One region of the Paenibacillus sp. FSL H8-0259 genome, then DNA from elsewhere that is predicted to be linked to it. Evidence: riboswitches for the same ligand, from Rfam matches in the RefSeq annotation. Region 1 holds a riboswitch; each other region holds the start of a gene.
The links. Region 1 has a riboswitch for cyclic di-AMP ahead of NSU01_RS09090 (hypothetical protein). Riboswitches for the same ligand answer to the same signal wherever they lie in the genome.

Region 1 (3,206 bases):
GTCGCTGCCTCGGCTTCCGCCTCAAGAATCTGCCGCTGCTTGGCGGCTTCCGCTCTCATGACCGTAGCCTGGTTCTCCGCCTGGGCAGGCTTGATCACCGTTGCCTCCAGCTCCCGCTGTCTCAGCTCGACTTCAATTTCCCGGACTGTGCGGTTGGCCTCCGCTTCCATCTGCGTGATTTTGACCTGTTCGGTAACGAGCGATTGCTTAATTTTGTTCTGCTGCAATTCATACGCAAGATCCGCCTGTGCCTTCTTCACTTCTGTCTCCAGCTTGAAATCCGCCTGCTTGATGTTCAGTTCCTTCTCAAACAGGGATTCCTTCGCGCGGGCGGCGGTTCCCGCTTCAATGGTGGCCTGATGCGCATTGGCTTTGGCAATGGAGGATTCCTTCTCCGCCTCGGCCTGCTTGATCTGAATGTCGCGTTCCGCTTCCGCCTTGGCAATGCTGGCATCGCGGCGGATGCGCTCAATTTCCGGAACCCCCATATTGTCGATATACCCTTTGTCATCCGTAATTTTCTTGATGGTGAAGCTGACGACCTCAAGCCCCATCTTGTCGAGGTCCTCCGAGCAGGTCTCCCTCATCTTGCTGTTGATTTCATCAGGCGTCTTGAGGATGGATTCCACCGTCAATTGCCCGATCAAGCCGCGCAGGTGGCCCTCCACCGAATGCAGGATAATCGTCTCGCGGTCTTCTTCCGGCCGGTCGATGAACTGCTCACTGGCCGTCAGAATAGCGGTGGGATCGCTTTTGATTTTTATCTGGGCGACCGCCTCCAGGTTGAGCTTGATGCCCTGCCGGGAGAACATCGCCTGCGCCGGAATGACATCGAAGCTCATCAGCATCATCGAGATGGTCTTATTGTTCTGGAAGCCGGGGATGACGAACGTACCGCCGCCCTGCACCACTCTTTTACCGCCGAGACCGTATACAATCATCGCCTGATTGGGCGGGACTTTTTTATAAGCGGTCACTATACTGAACAAAGCCAGCAGAATAACAACAACAATGCCCGAGATTAAATAAAGAATAACCATTTGGTCCGACACTCCCCGTCATTTATAATTCTCCGAATTCCCTCTCGAAGAGGGTTACTTCCGCCATTCCCTTATCCACCTTCAAAATAATCACCCTGTCGCCCCTCACAAGCTGCTGGCCGCTTGCTGCCCGCACTCCAATGGAGCGCATCGTTCCGTGCAGCACATATTTCATTTCCCCGGCTGCCCCATCCGCTGCAGGTACACTGATGTATCCAAGCTGCCCTGCCTGCTCATAATCCAATTCATTCATGCTGCTGTCATACCGGGTCATCACCCGGGCCAGCACTGCATACATCAGACAACCTGTCAGCAAGGCAATCATGGTGCAGATCAGCACTACTGCAAGCACGCCCATTCCGCTGAAGCGGATAAGCACATAACCGGAGCCGCCCCAGACTGTGACAAACACCATCAGCGGGAGTATAGGCACAAAGCCCGGCCCCCCGGCGTCACCGCCCCCCGCATGCAGATGACCCGTCAGGCCATGTCCGTGAAGTCCGCCGCTGAGGAGCAGGAGCAGTCCGACCCAGAAGCACACGATAAATATAGTTAAGATAACGATCACCTCCTTAGGCAGTTCAGATCACATTATAAATACACTTTCCCGTTGTTATATGAATTGTTATTTTTGATTCAGACCGTCTTCCCTGCTGCTGCACAGCAAAAAGACCACAGCAGCAACAGGGCTCTCCGTGGTCGGTTAATCGATCATGGCGCTCATCCTCTCTCTTCGAGGCTTACGGGGTTAGCTGACGGATTCGGGCAGCGAGATTGCCCTACCTTGCCGGAGCACCGTTACAGCATGCAGCAAGGATTCACCCCAGGTGAGCGGCCGCTATCTGAGCAAAAGCCGTAATCACCGTTGGTTCCCCCGTTCCCATTACTGGAATTCAGCCATTTGAGAACAGTTAAATTTCATTCGGTTGTTGATTTGAATCTTACGCCTGCAGCCATTTAATGTAAAACGCTGCGGTTGACAAAAGAAGCCAAAAATGCCGTCCCTGCATGAATGAAGGCGTATTCTTTGCTTTCGTTCTTAAGCGGCCGATGATTTACTCCTTTTTGCTCCGTTTCTCTGGAGCAGTGCTGTTACATAGCAAAGAGGCTGTCTAGTAAGCAGTGAATCTGCTTACTAGACAGCCCCGGCCGGCAAATATTATCAATACAGTATAATTTCTTTATCGTTTCTGTGCTTCCAGCTCCCGCGTAAGCTCCAGCGCTTCAATACCGGCCAGCAGTACTATGCCAATTCCGTGAGTATCGTTGAGCTGCCAGGTGAGCTGCTCCTTGTAATAGAGCTTATTGAAGGAGTAGCCTGATCCCCGGCAGACGCCGTAGACATTCCCCTGCTTGTCGATGCAGTATTCGGCAAGGGCGTGCCAGCCGCGTATTGCCGCAGCGGCGTAGGGGTGCGGCTTGAGCAGCCAGCCTCTGCGCACCCCTCTAGCGAAGGCATACACGAACATTGAAGAGCAGGATGCCTCCGCATAGGATTCAGCATCCGTCAGAACTTGATGCCATAGCCCTGCAGCATCCTGTAGCCGCAGATACCCTTCACACAGCTCCCGGAAATAATCCAGCAGCTCCGGCTGCTGCGGGTGCTGCTCCGGCAGAATCTCCAGCAGCTCGGTCAGTGAGAACAGCACCCAGCCGTTGCCTCTGCCCCAAGGCACACCGTTCGGCTTGCCGAATTTATAGTCATAGACATGGTGCATAATGCCAAGCTCCGGCTGGAACAGCCGCGCGCGGTAATGCAGAAACTGGGCCACGGCGTCATCCAGATAGGCAGCATTGCCGGTCAGCTGATAGTACCGGACCAGAAAAGGGGTGCTCATATACAAATCATCACACCACATTGTTCCCTGCATGAAATCGGTCGTGCCCCGGGTGCGGTAGAGCGCACCCGCCTCGTCACGGGACTGTGTCCCTTGAATGTAACGGGCAATGTATTCTGCCGCCCCGGCTGCTCCAGGCAGCGGCTGCACGCTGTGCGCTGCCAGCATCGCCGCACCGAATGAGCCGCAATCATCCAGGGAGTCGATTAGCGCCAGCTGCTGATTAATTCCCGGAGCGCCGTAACGGCCCGTGTCCCAGAGTGAATATTCATGAAGCCGTGTGCACTGCTCAATATGGCCTCTGGTATAAGCGGTGTAATGGGAATCA
Region 2 (3,206 bases), 2.3 Mb from region 1:
CTGGCCTCGAAGGACGGCTCAACCACAGGATCTGCTGCGGCTCCCGTTGACTTCAATTACAGTGAAATGGCACGGCTGGGGAAAGAAGATGCTCCAGTCAAAATCGTTGAATTCGGCGATTACAAATGTCCGGCTTGCGCCCAGTTCACCGGGGTGATTAAACCGCAAATCGTTCAGGAGTATGTCAATCAGGATAAAGCAGCCTTTTACTTCGTCAACCTGGCCTTTATTGGTACGGATTCGAGAACAGCCTCACTTGCGGCACTCTCCGTATACCATCAGAATCAAGAGGCTTTCTGGAAATTCTTCGATGCCATCTATGCTAACCAGGGTGAAGAAAAGGTAGAGTGGGCAACACCGGACTTCCTGGTAAGTCTGGCACAGCAATTAGAACTGCCCATTGACTTCGACCTGCTGCGTAAGGATATTGAAGACAAGACCTACGAAAGCGAACTGGAGAGAGATATCCAGCTTGGCACAGACACCGGTGTAACCAATACGCCATCACTGTTTGTCAATGGAGTCAAGGTGAATGAACCTTTTAATATGGAGGAGATTGATGCTCAAATCCAGGTAGCTGCGGAAGCTGTGGCTGCACAATGAATAAATTCTCTGCATTCTGCCGCCGGAATTGTCTCTACTTGGCCTGGTTCGTCTCGGTTGTTGCTGTAGCAGGCAGTCTGTATCTCAGTGAAGTGCTGAAATATGAGCCCTGCAAGCTATGCTGGTTTCAGCGGATATTTATGTACCCGCAGCTGATTTTGCTCGGAATCGCCACTTACCGGGGGGATAAGCGCATTATCCCTTATGTCCTTCCCTTAAGTTTGATTGGCGGAAGCATTTCGATCTATCATTACGCAGAGCAGAAAATTCCGGCACTCAGCAAGGTGCTTCCATGTACAATCGGTGTGCCGTGCAACACGGATTATCTGAATTATTTCGGATTCATCACCATCCCGCTGCTGGCACTCATTGCGTTCGCATTAATCACAATTCTGCTATGGACAGGGCGTAAAGAGGATGCAGCTGAGTAAGAAGCCGTCAGGCAGAATGAAGAGTAACTATTTCCCTTAAATTAAGTGTAAATTATTATGCAGAAACGCTGTAAAATCACGCGATAAAGGGATAATGAAAGAGAATGAAAGATCAAGACATACCGGATCATGGATTTGGTTGTTTTGGTTGTTTTTCATTCTTTTTTCATTTGTTTCAACGCTTTACGGAAGAGGCATTGTAGATTAATATTAGTCCTTGTGAGAAGTTGAATATGCGCTGAATTTTCCGGAAGGAAAAACGGGGGAACCAAACTTGGCCGAGTGCCAACGGGGTGAATCGGAAGCGGGTCAGCAGACTCGAAAACCGTAGGGCTACCACAGCCCGAATCCGCCAGCTAACCTCGTAAGCAATAGTGGGATAATGACCATGCACTCAAGGCATGCGGATCATTTCCGTATGCTTATTTTTGTGCCTGCATTTATGAAATCCACTTATGAAAACAGCGCGCGGTACTGCCGTTTCAACTTAACAAAGAGAGGAACTGTTACTACAATGGTAAGCAAGGTAAAACGACTATTGATCGGGCGTCCGATGAAGTCGAACGAACTCGATCATGAAAAGTTATCCAAGGTGAAAGCACTGGCTGTCCTGTCTTCTGATGCGCTCTCGTCTGTAGCCTACGGAACAGAACAAATCTTAATCGTACTTGTGGCCGCAGGTTTCACAGCTATCTGGTACTCATTGCCAATTGCATTAGCCGTATTGGGCCTGCTGGCCATCTTAATCCTGTCTTATCGGCAGACCATTTTTGCTTATCCGCAAGGCGGGGGCGCCTATATTGTTGCCAAAACCAATCTCGGGGTTCATACCGGCTTGCTTGCCGGCGGCTCTTTGCTGGTGGATTATATTCTTACGGTGGCGGTAAGCGCCTCGGCGGGAACGGATGCGATCACATCAGCGTTCCCGGGTCTTCATAATCATAGTGTACTCATAGCGGTTACTGTCATTCTGCTCTTAACGATTGTCAATCTGCGGGGTGTTACTGAATCTGCTTCATTCATAGCCATTCCGGTATATCTGTTCGTCGTCTCCATCTTTGTACTGATTATCGCGGGAGTCTTCAAGTATGCAACCGGCGGTGCTCATGCCCAGGTTCCTGAGATCGGCTCGGCGGTATCGAACGTCAGTATGTTCCTTCTGCTTAAGGCCTTCAGCTCCGGCTGTTCGGCACTGACCGGGGTAGAAGCGGTCTCCAATGCGATCCCTAACTTCAAAGCACCGGCTGAGAAAAATGCGGCTAAAACGCTGATGCTGATGGGTCTGATTCTCGGGGCTATGTTCACGGGGATTACGCTTTTGGCTTATTGGTACGGTATCATGCCGGACGAGAAAGCAACGGTTGTGTCACAGATTACCGAGTCTACCTTTGGCCGCGGCGGTTTGTACTTCTTCATCCAAGGCATCACCGCAGTAATCTTGTTCCTGGCGGCGAATACAGCGTATTCGGCCTTCCCGCTGCTGGCGTTCATGTTCGCCAAAGACAAATATTTACCCCACGCCTTCATGGTGCGCGGAGACCGGCTGGGATTCTCCAACGGCATTATTTTCCTCGGCGTAATGTCGGCTGTGCTTGTAGCTGCTTTTCACGGAAATACCGAAGGGTTGATTCCATTATACGCCGTTGGGGTATTCATTCCGTTTACCCTTTCACAGCTTGGCATGATGGTCCAGTGGTACAGAACCAAGCCTAAGGGCTGGCAGAGCAAATTCGCTGTGAATACAGTAGGCATGCTCACAACCTTAACCATTACGCTCATCTTCATTATTACTAAATTCTCGAGTGTATGGATGGCCTTCATCTTCCTGCCGCTTGTAATCATCGTGTTCCACCGGATTCACCGCCATTATATGAATATTGCCGATCAGCTGCGTATTTGTCCGGCTACGGATAAACCTTGCATTAAAGGAAGCACAGTGGTTGTACCTGTTGCCGGTGTCACCCGTGCAGTACTGCATTCGATCAGCTATGCGAAGTCATTGACTGAGAATGTAGTGGCTGTATATGTCGGATTCGATGAAGAAGAGATTCACAAAATGGAACAGAAGTGGGAAGAGTGGAACCCTGGAGTGCGCCTGATTGTACTCCGCTCTCGTTACCGCAGCATCATCCGCCCGCTGGTGAAATTCATCGATACGGTGGAGTGGAAAAC
Region 3 (3,206 bases), 3.8 Mb from region 1:
GGTGCGCATATATCAGGCGGAAGCTGGCGCCTGTGTACAGATTATAGATAATGGCAAAGGGATTCCGGCTGCCGAGATTGAGAACCTCCTAAGCCTTACCCGGCATAACACCGGGGGAATCGGCTTAAGGAATACCAACCGCCGCTTGGTTCAGCGGTATGGCCAGGGTCTTCTTATCCAGAGTGAACCGGGCAGGGGCACGACAGTATCGTTCATGATTCCTCTTGATAATCATCCGGTATCTTAGTTCCAAATGGATTTCACCACCTCATAAATCACGTCTAATGTCCGCGCATCTGGGCATTACTCCCGATACCTCGGTTACGCGGGGGCAGTGGCTGAGTCTAAGCAAAATGGACAAGCTCAAACCATGAAGCTGCCGCTCATTGAATTCGGGCCGGAATGTATTTATTGCACCTTCAAGTGGTTAAGATGATCCGCAATCCGGTTAAGCTCATCGGCAAGCGCCGCCAGGGAAGCAACAAGCAGCTGCTGTCTGTCCGGCTTCTTCGGCTCGGCGCTGATTTTCTCCATTGGCGGAGGAGGTTGCAACTCCTTCTTGTCCTCTTTGCCATACATCGGAAAGCCGTCTTCAATCAGCAGACGAACAATGGTACTGAGATGGTAACGCTCTGCACGCAGTTCACTGATCCGCTTCAGTAGTTTCAAAGTTTCATAAGGGTAAAGCACCTGGTCTCCCTGACGGGTCGCGGCTACAAAATAAGAGAAATACTCTAGCCATCTCTTCACTGTGGTCGGAGGTAATTTCGATATCGTGATCAATTCCAGCTGCGTGTAATGGCGAACCATAACATCTCTCCTCTTTCTAGTGGACTTATATATTTTAATGGTATTCACGTTCCACGAAATAAATGTATAAAATCACCTATTTGCTGGCCAACTGCCTGCGAGGGCAGTTGGCCGTAGATCCATCCGGATATTGTCCTCGATCCTGCCTTGACCGGCCTCCAGAAACTTGCCGTAATATTTGAGTGCTTCTTCATGAAGTGCGTGGTACATATATTGCTCTCCAGCGTGGGCCCTCCGCCGCCAAATACTTATGCACCGGGCCGATCCACTGGATATTGCAGTCCCGCCGGACCCGCCGGTTTCGCCGGAGGCTTGAGGTTACCCTTCCCTCACTGTTCAGTTCCTTGAACAACCGATCCATTCAAAGTCATAAATGACCGCACCATACTCTGCTGCAATTTCCTTCGTGCGGTCTGTCGAGCTGGGCGAGCACAGCACCACTGGAACAAGCTACGATCACAGCCTTCTCTACAGATAAAGCGTCCAATAACAGCTTCAAATCTTCACATTGTGTGTCTACGATCCGGCTAATCTCCACATCCATTTTCCCCGATTGCCCGTTCCCTCTTAGATCAAATACGATCACTTTCGCACGCTTGCTGAAATAATCCGCTTGCGGCTCAAACAGATGATGGGAGGTCGAATAATCATGAATAAAAACAATGGGCAGACCGCTGCCCGACATCTCGTAATAGAGCGACGTTCCATTCACTTCAATATGCGGCATAAACAGTGCATCCTCTCATGAACGCTTGCGGGGTTAGCTGCCGGATTCGGGCCCTGAAAGTAGCCCTACTCGTCTATCCCGAGATTCACCCCATATAACCTGGTTCCCCCGCTTCCTATAAGGAATTCAGCGATTAAGTATTATTTTGCAGACGTTTCCTGACTTTCTTCCCTCAGGACCTTCAGATCATCCTGTACGCTCCCCTTCCACAAGGGGACTCCTGAACGGTAGGCTGCCCGGCCATTTAAATGGCCTGCCACCGGTGAAGTGATGAATACAAAAACAATCGCCAGCAGCAGCTTGACATTAACCGTTCCGTCTTTAAACCAAAAGTACAGGAAGCCTCCTGTCAGCAGACACAGCACCCCGAAGGTTGCACTTTTGGTGGCCGCATGTGAACGCAGGTACACATCAGGCAGCCGGACCAAGCCGAAGGCACTTAAGCCGCAGAAGACTGCACCCATCACCACAAGAATGGAGCTAATCAGTTCACCTGTCATTCGGGTTCCCTCCATCCTCTATAACGGCTCCCCGTTCAATATATCTGGCCAGTGCCGTTGTTCCAATAAACGTCAGAATACCGATAACCAGAATAACTTCAAGAAAGTCCTGGGTATCCAGCAGCATACAGAAAACAGTGATCATTGCGAGTACATGAATGCCTATCGTATCGAGCGCGGCAACCCTGTCTGATCGGGTTGGCCCTTTCAGGAGACGGAACAGGCATGCCAGCATCGCCAGCGCCAGAATGATCATTGCCACGGTTAGCATAACTTGGATCATTACCGGGTCACCTCCATAATCGCTTGTTCGAAAGTGCCTCTAATCTGCGCGACAAGCAGCTCTGCATCTTTAATATCAAGTGCATGAATGTACAGCGTCCTGCCATCCTTCGAAACATCAAGAGTCAGGGTTCCCGGCGTCAGACAGATCAGGCACGATAACAGCGTAACCTCCCAAGCCGAGGTCAAGGCAGTCTCATAAGCAAAGATACCGGGACGTATAGCCAGCTTTGGACGGATGATATGGCCGATGACCACGAAATTCGAGACCGTAAGTTCACGGGCAAAGATCAGCAGAAGCTTCAGTATAGCCCATATACGTATGAGATAGAATGGCCGGGTCCGGGCCAGGGATTTCGTCAAAATCAGCAATAATATAATACCGATGACGTAGCCGGCTATGAAGCTTGAGCCAGAGCCATCGTTATTTATCGCCATCCACAGAAAGGCAATCAACAGATTTAAGAGGAATTGTAGGGCCATCTTCTCTACTCCTTCATTATGGCTTCAATGTACCGCGCAGGTGACGCCAAAACCTCGCCTGCCTGCGATACATAAGCATAGACGGACTCGGCACCGACCCCCATAGCAATCACAAGCAGCAGGAGTCCGGCGGCAATAGCCGATGCAGCCTTCAAGTTCACTCTAGGCAATTCATTCACCGGTTCATTTCCCCAGAACGCCAGCCTGAACACCTTCATCAGGGAATACAGCACCAGTAAGCTCGATCCTAGTCCAATTAAGGACAACGTCAGCATTCCCTCAGCCAGAGCTCCGCGGATGATCAGAATCTTGCCGGCAAACCCGCTCAGCGGCGGAATACCTGTCAGGGCAAGAGCAAGGATAAAGAACATCCAGCCGATGAACGGATACCTTTTAATCATCCC
Region 4 (3,206 bases), 1.4 Mb from region 1:
AATTACACTAAATAGTTATTACGGACATATTATATCTACGATATAACCAATTTGCAATGTTATTGTTAATCTTCGTATTTTAGCTAAGTGATGATCCGGAGTTGAACAGTGTGGTAGTGAGCTATCTGGATGATTTCATCGCGAAAGTGCACATGTGGTGTTCCGGAGATACCTCAGAAAGTAAGACGATAGATGAAAGGAAGGCTCTGTATGCTGAAATCAGCAAGGAGACGGCAAATATAACAGATTACGAAATTAATGAAATGAATAAAATAAACGCTGATGAATACGAAGTGGTAGTGGACAGGTCCTGGGATAACGGGAGTGATGATACCGCTGTCTATTCAATGATTAAAATGATGGGATATGGAAGGTGGATGACCTGTAGTGATGAAACGGGCTTATAAATAATGCTGTTCTATAGAGTGATCACAAACCACCCTAAACTGGTTAAACCCCCGCAGATAGTGTACCTTAGTAATATTAGTAATTAGGAGTGGTGATTTTTTGTGAAAAAAAGTAGACAAACCCCCGTGCTGGTCGTGGTCTCCATCCTGCTGATCATTATCAGCAGCCTGATCCCGTCGGACAAATCAACCTGGCTGGGAGCACTGCAGACCATCTTGCTGGGCGTCGGGCTGCTCGGATGCTGCATGGCTTTTTGGCGGTTCGCCAAGGGCGGCAAGGGCAAGCGCTGATTTCTGGCACTGGAACAGATAGCATAGCATTAGCAAATGGAGAGCCGTGGCGGATGCTGCGGCTTTTATTAATATGTACGACGTCAGCGGATTTACTCTATGCAGCGCTTGCTACGCGGACTGAGAGGACCTTATTTTGTGAAAAAGCCTGCTTTTTTGCCCGTTGCGGACTCAGGCGCGCTTATATTGTTCGAAGGAGCTCAAAATGAGGCGAAACTGGTTAGTTAAGGTCCTCTGAGTCCGCATGGATCGCTGATTCGACTGATTGGGCGAAATAACGGATCTACAGTCCGCATGGATCGCAGTGGCATGATTGAGTCTATTGTTGCAGGCCTAGCCATCTTCCCTATTATCCCGCCGACGGACGCGGGACAGCTGGCCGCGCAGCAGCCATCTGTTCGCGAATCCCTCTGAGCTGCGCTTTCAGCTCAGGAACGCTTCGCTGCAGGATGAGGCAGATCTCGGGCAGCGGCAGCTGGATGCCGTACCATAAGGCGCTGGCGATCTGATCCTCCCAGGTGAGCAGGGCAGAAGAGCAGCGGCCGCGGTCTTGAGCAACCAGCGAGCATTGCCGGATGCATTCCCTGTAGGCGGCAAGGGAGTAAGCATCTGCTTGGATGCTGCCCTTGAGCCAAGGCTCATAGAGTGCCGCGAATGTAGCAATTGCGGCTTGATCGGCGCGGGCGCCCTTCTCCAGCAGGAGACAGCTTAGCGCATAGATGGTTCCGCTATATTGCTCAATATAGCTGGTGAATCCGGCAGCGGGAACTGCATTGGACGATAATGGGTCTGGCATGTGGACACGTTCCTTCCTGAATGTGGGCGATTTATAGTTTGGATATGTAGTTGATAGGTTTGCCGAAATGCTGATCCGCCGGAATAAGTGCGCAAAAAACCGCAGACAGAGGAGGACCTCTGCTGCGGTTTTGTTACAGGCGTAAGAAGCCTGGGGCAAAATCGTGGCGGATCAAGATCTCTCTCTTTACGCTTACGGGGTTAGCTGTCGGATTCGGACGGTGAGAGTCGCCCTACCTTTTGAGACTGCGTAATTGAAGTCTCCTTCGGATTCACCCCAAGTAGGCCTGCGGCCTGATGGTTCCCCCGTTTTCCGCTTGGCGGAAATTCAGCGTGCATTCACATTATCGCTGGTAACTTTCAACACGAATCATACCCTTTCAGGATTGTCTTTGTAAAAATGGAAAAGAGTGCTTCTGCGCCGGATTTGCAATAAATTGCTGCTTCGCGAGGAATATTGGAGACTAAAACCATATATGTGGCCGATTATCATCCGTTTATCTCGCTCAATCGCCGTTTTTTATTTTTGGGAGGCAGCGGTGAGGGAACTCCGGAAATATTAATGCGTTAGACCGGAAACGCCGTCGATATTGATTTTTTGTGAAATGGCGTATTAGTGAGTAATCGGGAGATAATGAGAGATTGAAGATGAAGTAAGCGTTACCCGTCTGGCAAATAGATTCGTGAATGTGTTATTAGAGTAATTATGGCGGTTTACAATTTGTACCTGAGTTAGAGCCTGATTCTACGAAAAGTGTACCTTTCTAGCCGCACAAACCATACATCCGGGAGGGCCTAATTCCCGCTTCCCGAATGCTTGACTTGGACCCTACTCCAGGGATTATTATTTGAATCTGTAAGGGCAGACGGTCAGTAAATTACCAAGACTGAAAGCCAAACTAAGAAGCTGGATTAAGAAGCTAGATTAGGAAGGAGGCCAGCAGCCAATGGAGCCTGTTTTTACGATCACCGAGGTAGCAGAGCGGACAGGACTCAGCCAGGATACCATCCGCTATTATGAGAAAATCAAGCTCCTGCCCCCGGCAAGCCGCAAGGAGAACGGCCAGCGGGCATACAGCAGGCGTGAGCTGGACCGGGTGCATTTCGTCGCTATTCTCAAAAGAACCCATATGCCACTGCGCACCATTCAAGAATATATCAGGGCTTCAGCGGAAGAGGACTACGAGGAATGCTACAGTGTGCTGGACAGGCATAAAACGTTGATTGAAGAGCAGCTCACGGAACTTACGGCGGCACTGGAGCTTATGAAATACAAGCTGAAGAACTTCCGGGAGCTTAAGGACGGCAGGTTCATCGCGGAAATGGAACAGAGGAGGAACGAGGAATGAATACTGGGTTGAATCAGGACACGAACAAAGAGTTGAATCACGCGAAAGTTAAGCAGCACCCGATTCCTTCGGGGTTTGGGCCGGACACTACGGCAGAGCAAGTAATCCAAGGCCATAATCTGAGCGGTAAAATAGCGGTCGTGACCGGCGGCTACTCCGGCCTGGGCCTGGAGACCACACGTGTCCTGGCTGCCGCGGGGGCCACTGTGATAGTTCCCGTTCGGACACCGGAGAAGGCCCGGCTTGCCCTTGCCGGGATTCCCGGTGTCGAGCTGGAGGCGCTGGATTTGCTGGACCCGGCATCTGTGGATGCCTTCGCGCAGCGGTTCCTGGACTCCGGCCGGCCGCTGCATATGCTGATTCA

Region 2: it holds a riboswitch for cyclic di-AMP, as region 1 does, so the genes downstream of both, NSU01_RS18745 (APC family permease) here and NSU01_RS09090 (hypothetical protein) in region 1, are expected to answer to the same signal.
Region 3: it holds a riboswitch for cyclic di-AMP, as region 1 does, so the genes downstream of both, NSU01_RS25375 (alpha/beta hydrolase) here and NSU01_RS09090 (hypothetical protein) in region 1, are expected to answer to the same signal.
Region 4: it holds a riboswitch for cyclic di-AMP, as region 1 does, so the genes downstream of both, NSU01_RS02995 (hypothetical protein) here and NSU01_RS09090 (hypothetical protein) in region 1, are expected to answer to the same signal.

What each region holds. Positions count from the first base shown of each region.
Region 1 covers NZ_CP150147.1:2,135,988-2,139,193, reverse strand. The annotation lists gene NSU01_RS09095 (SPFH domain-containing protein) at 1-1,040, opposite strand, end outside; gene NSU01_RS09090 (hypothetical protein) at 1,063-1,608, opposite strand; cyclic di-AMP (ydaO/yuaA leader) riboswitch at 1,763-1,949, opposite strand; gene NSU01_RS09085 (glycoside hydrolase family 88 protein) at 2,222-3,206, opposite strand, start outside.
Region 2 covers NZ_CP150147.1:4,441,127-4,444,332, reverse strand. The annotation lists gene NSU01_RS18755 (DsbA family protein) at 1-603, shown strand, start outside; gene NSU01_RS18750 (disulfide oxidoreductase) at 600-1,034, shown strand; cyclic di-AMP (ydaO/yuaA leader) riboswitch at 1,261-1,420, shown strand; gene NSU01_RS18745 (APC family permease) at 1,549-3,206, shown strand, end outside.
Region 3 covers NZ_CP150147.1:5,887,851-5,891,056, forward strand. The annotation lists gene NSU01_RS25365 (histidine kinase) at 1-247, shown strand, start outside; gene NSU01_RS25370 (MerR family transcriptional regulator) at 409-810, opposite strand; gene NSU01_RS25375 (alpha/beta hydrolase) at 1,178-1,537, opposite strand; cyclic di-AMP (ydaO/yuaA leader) riboswitch at 1,545-1,679, opposite strand; gene mnhG (monovalent cation/H(+) antiporter subunit G) at 1,678-2,037, opposite strand; gene NSU01_RS25385 (Na(+)/H(+) antiporter subunit F1) at 2,027-2,320, opposite strand; gene NSU01_RS25390 (Na+/H+ antiporter subunit E) at 2,320-2,802, opposite strand; gene NSU01_RS25395 (Na+/H+ antiporter subunit D) at 2,808-3,206, opposite strand, start outside.
Region 4 covers NZ_CP150147.1:695,605-698,810, forward strand. The annotation lists gene NSU01_RS02985 (hypothetical protein) at 111-407, shown strand; gene NSU01_RS02990 (hypothetical protein) at 510-698, shown strand; gene NSU01_RS02995 (hypothetical protein) at 1,048-1,494, opposite strand; cyclic di-AMP (ydaO/yuaA leader) riboswitch at 1,668-1,837, opposite strand; gene NSU01_RS03000 (MerR family transcriptional regulator) at 2,441-2,842, shown strand; gene NSU01_RS03005 (oxidoreductase) at 2,839-3,206, shown strand, end outside.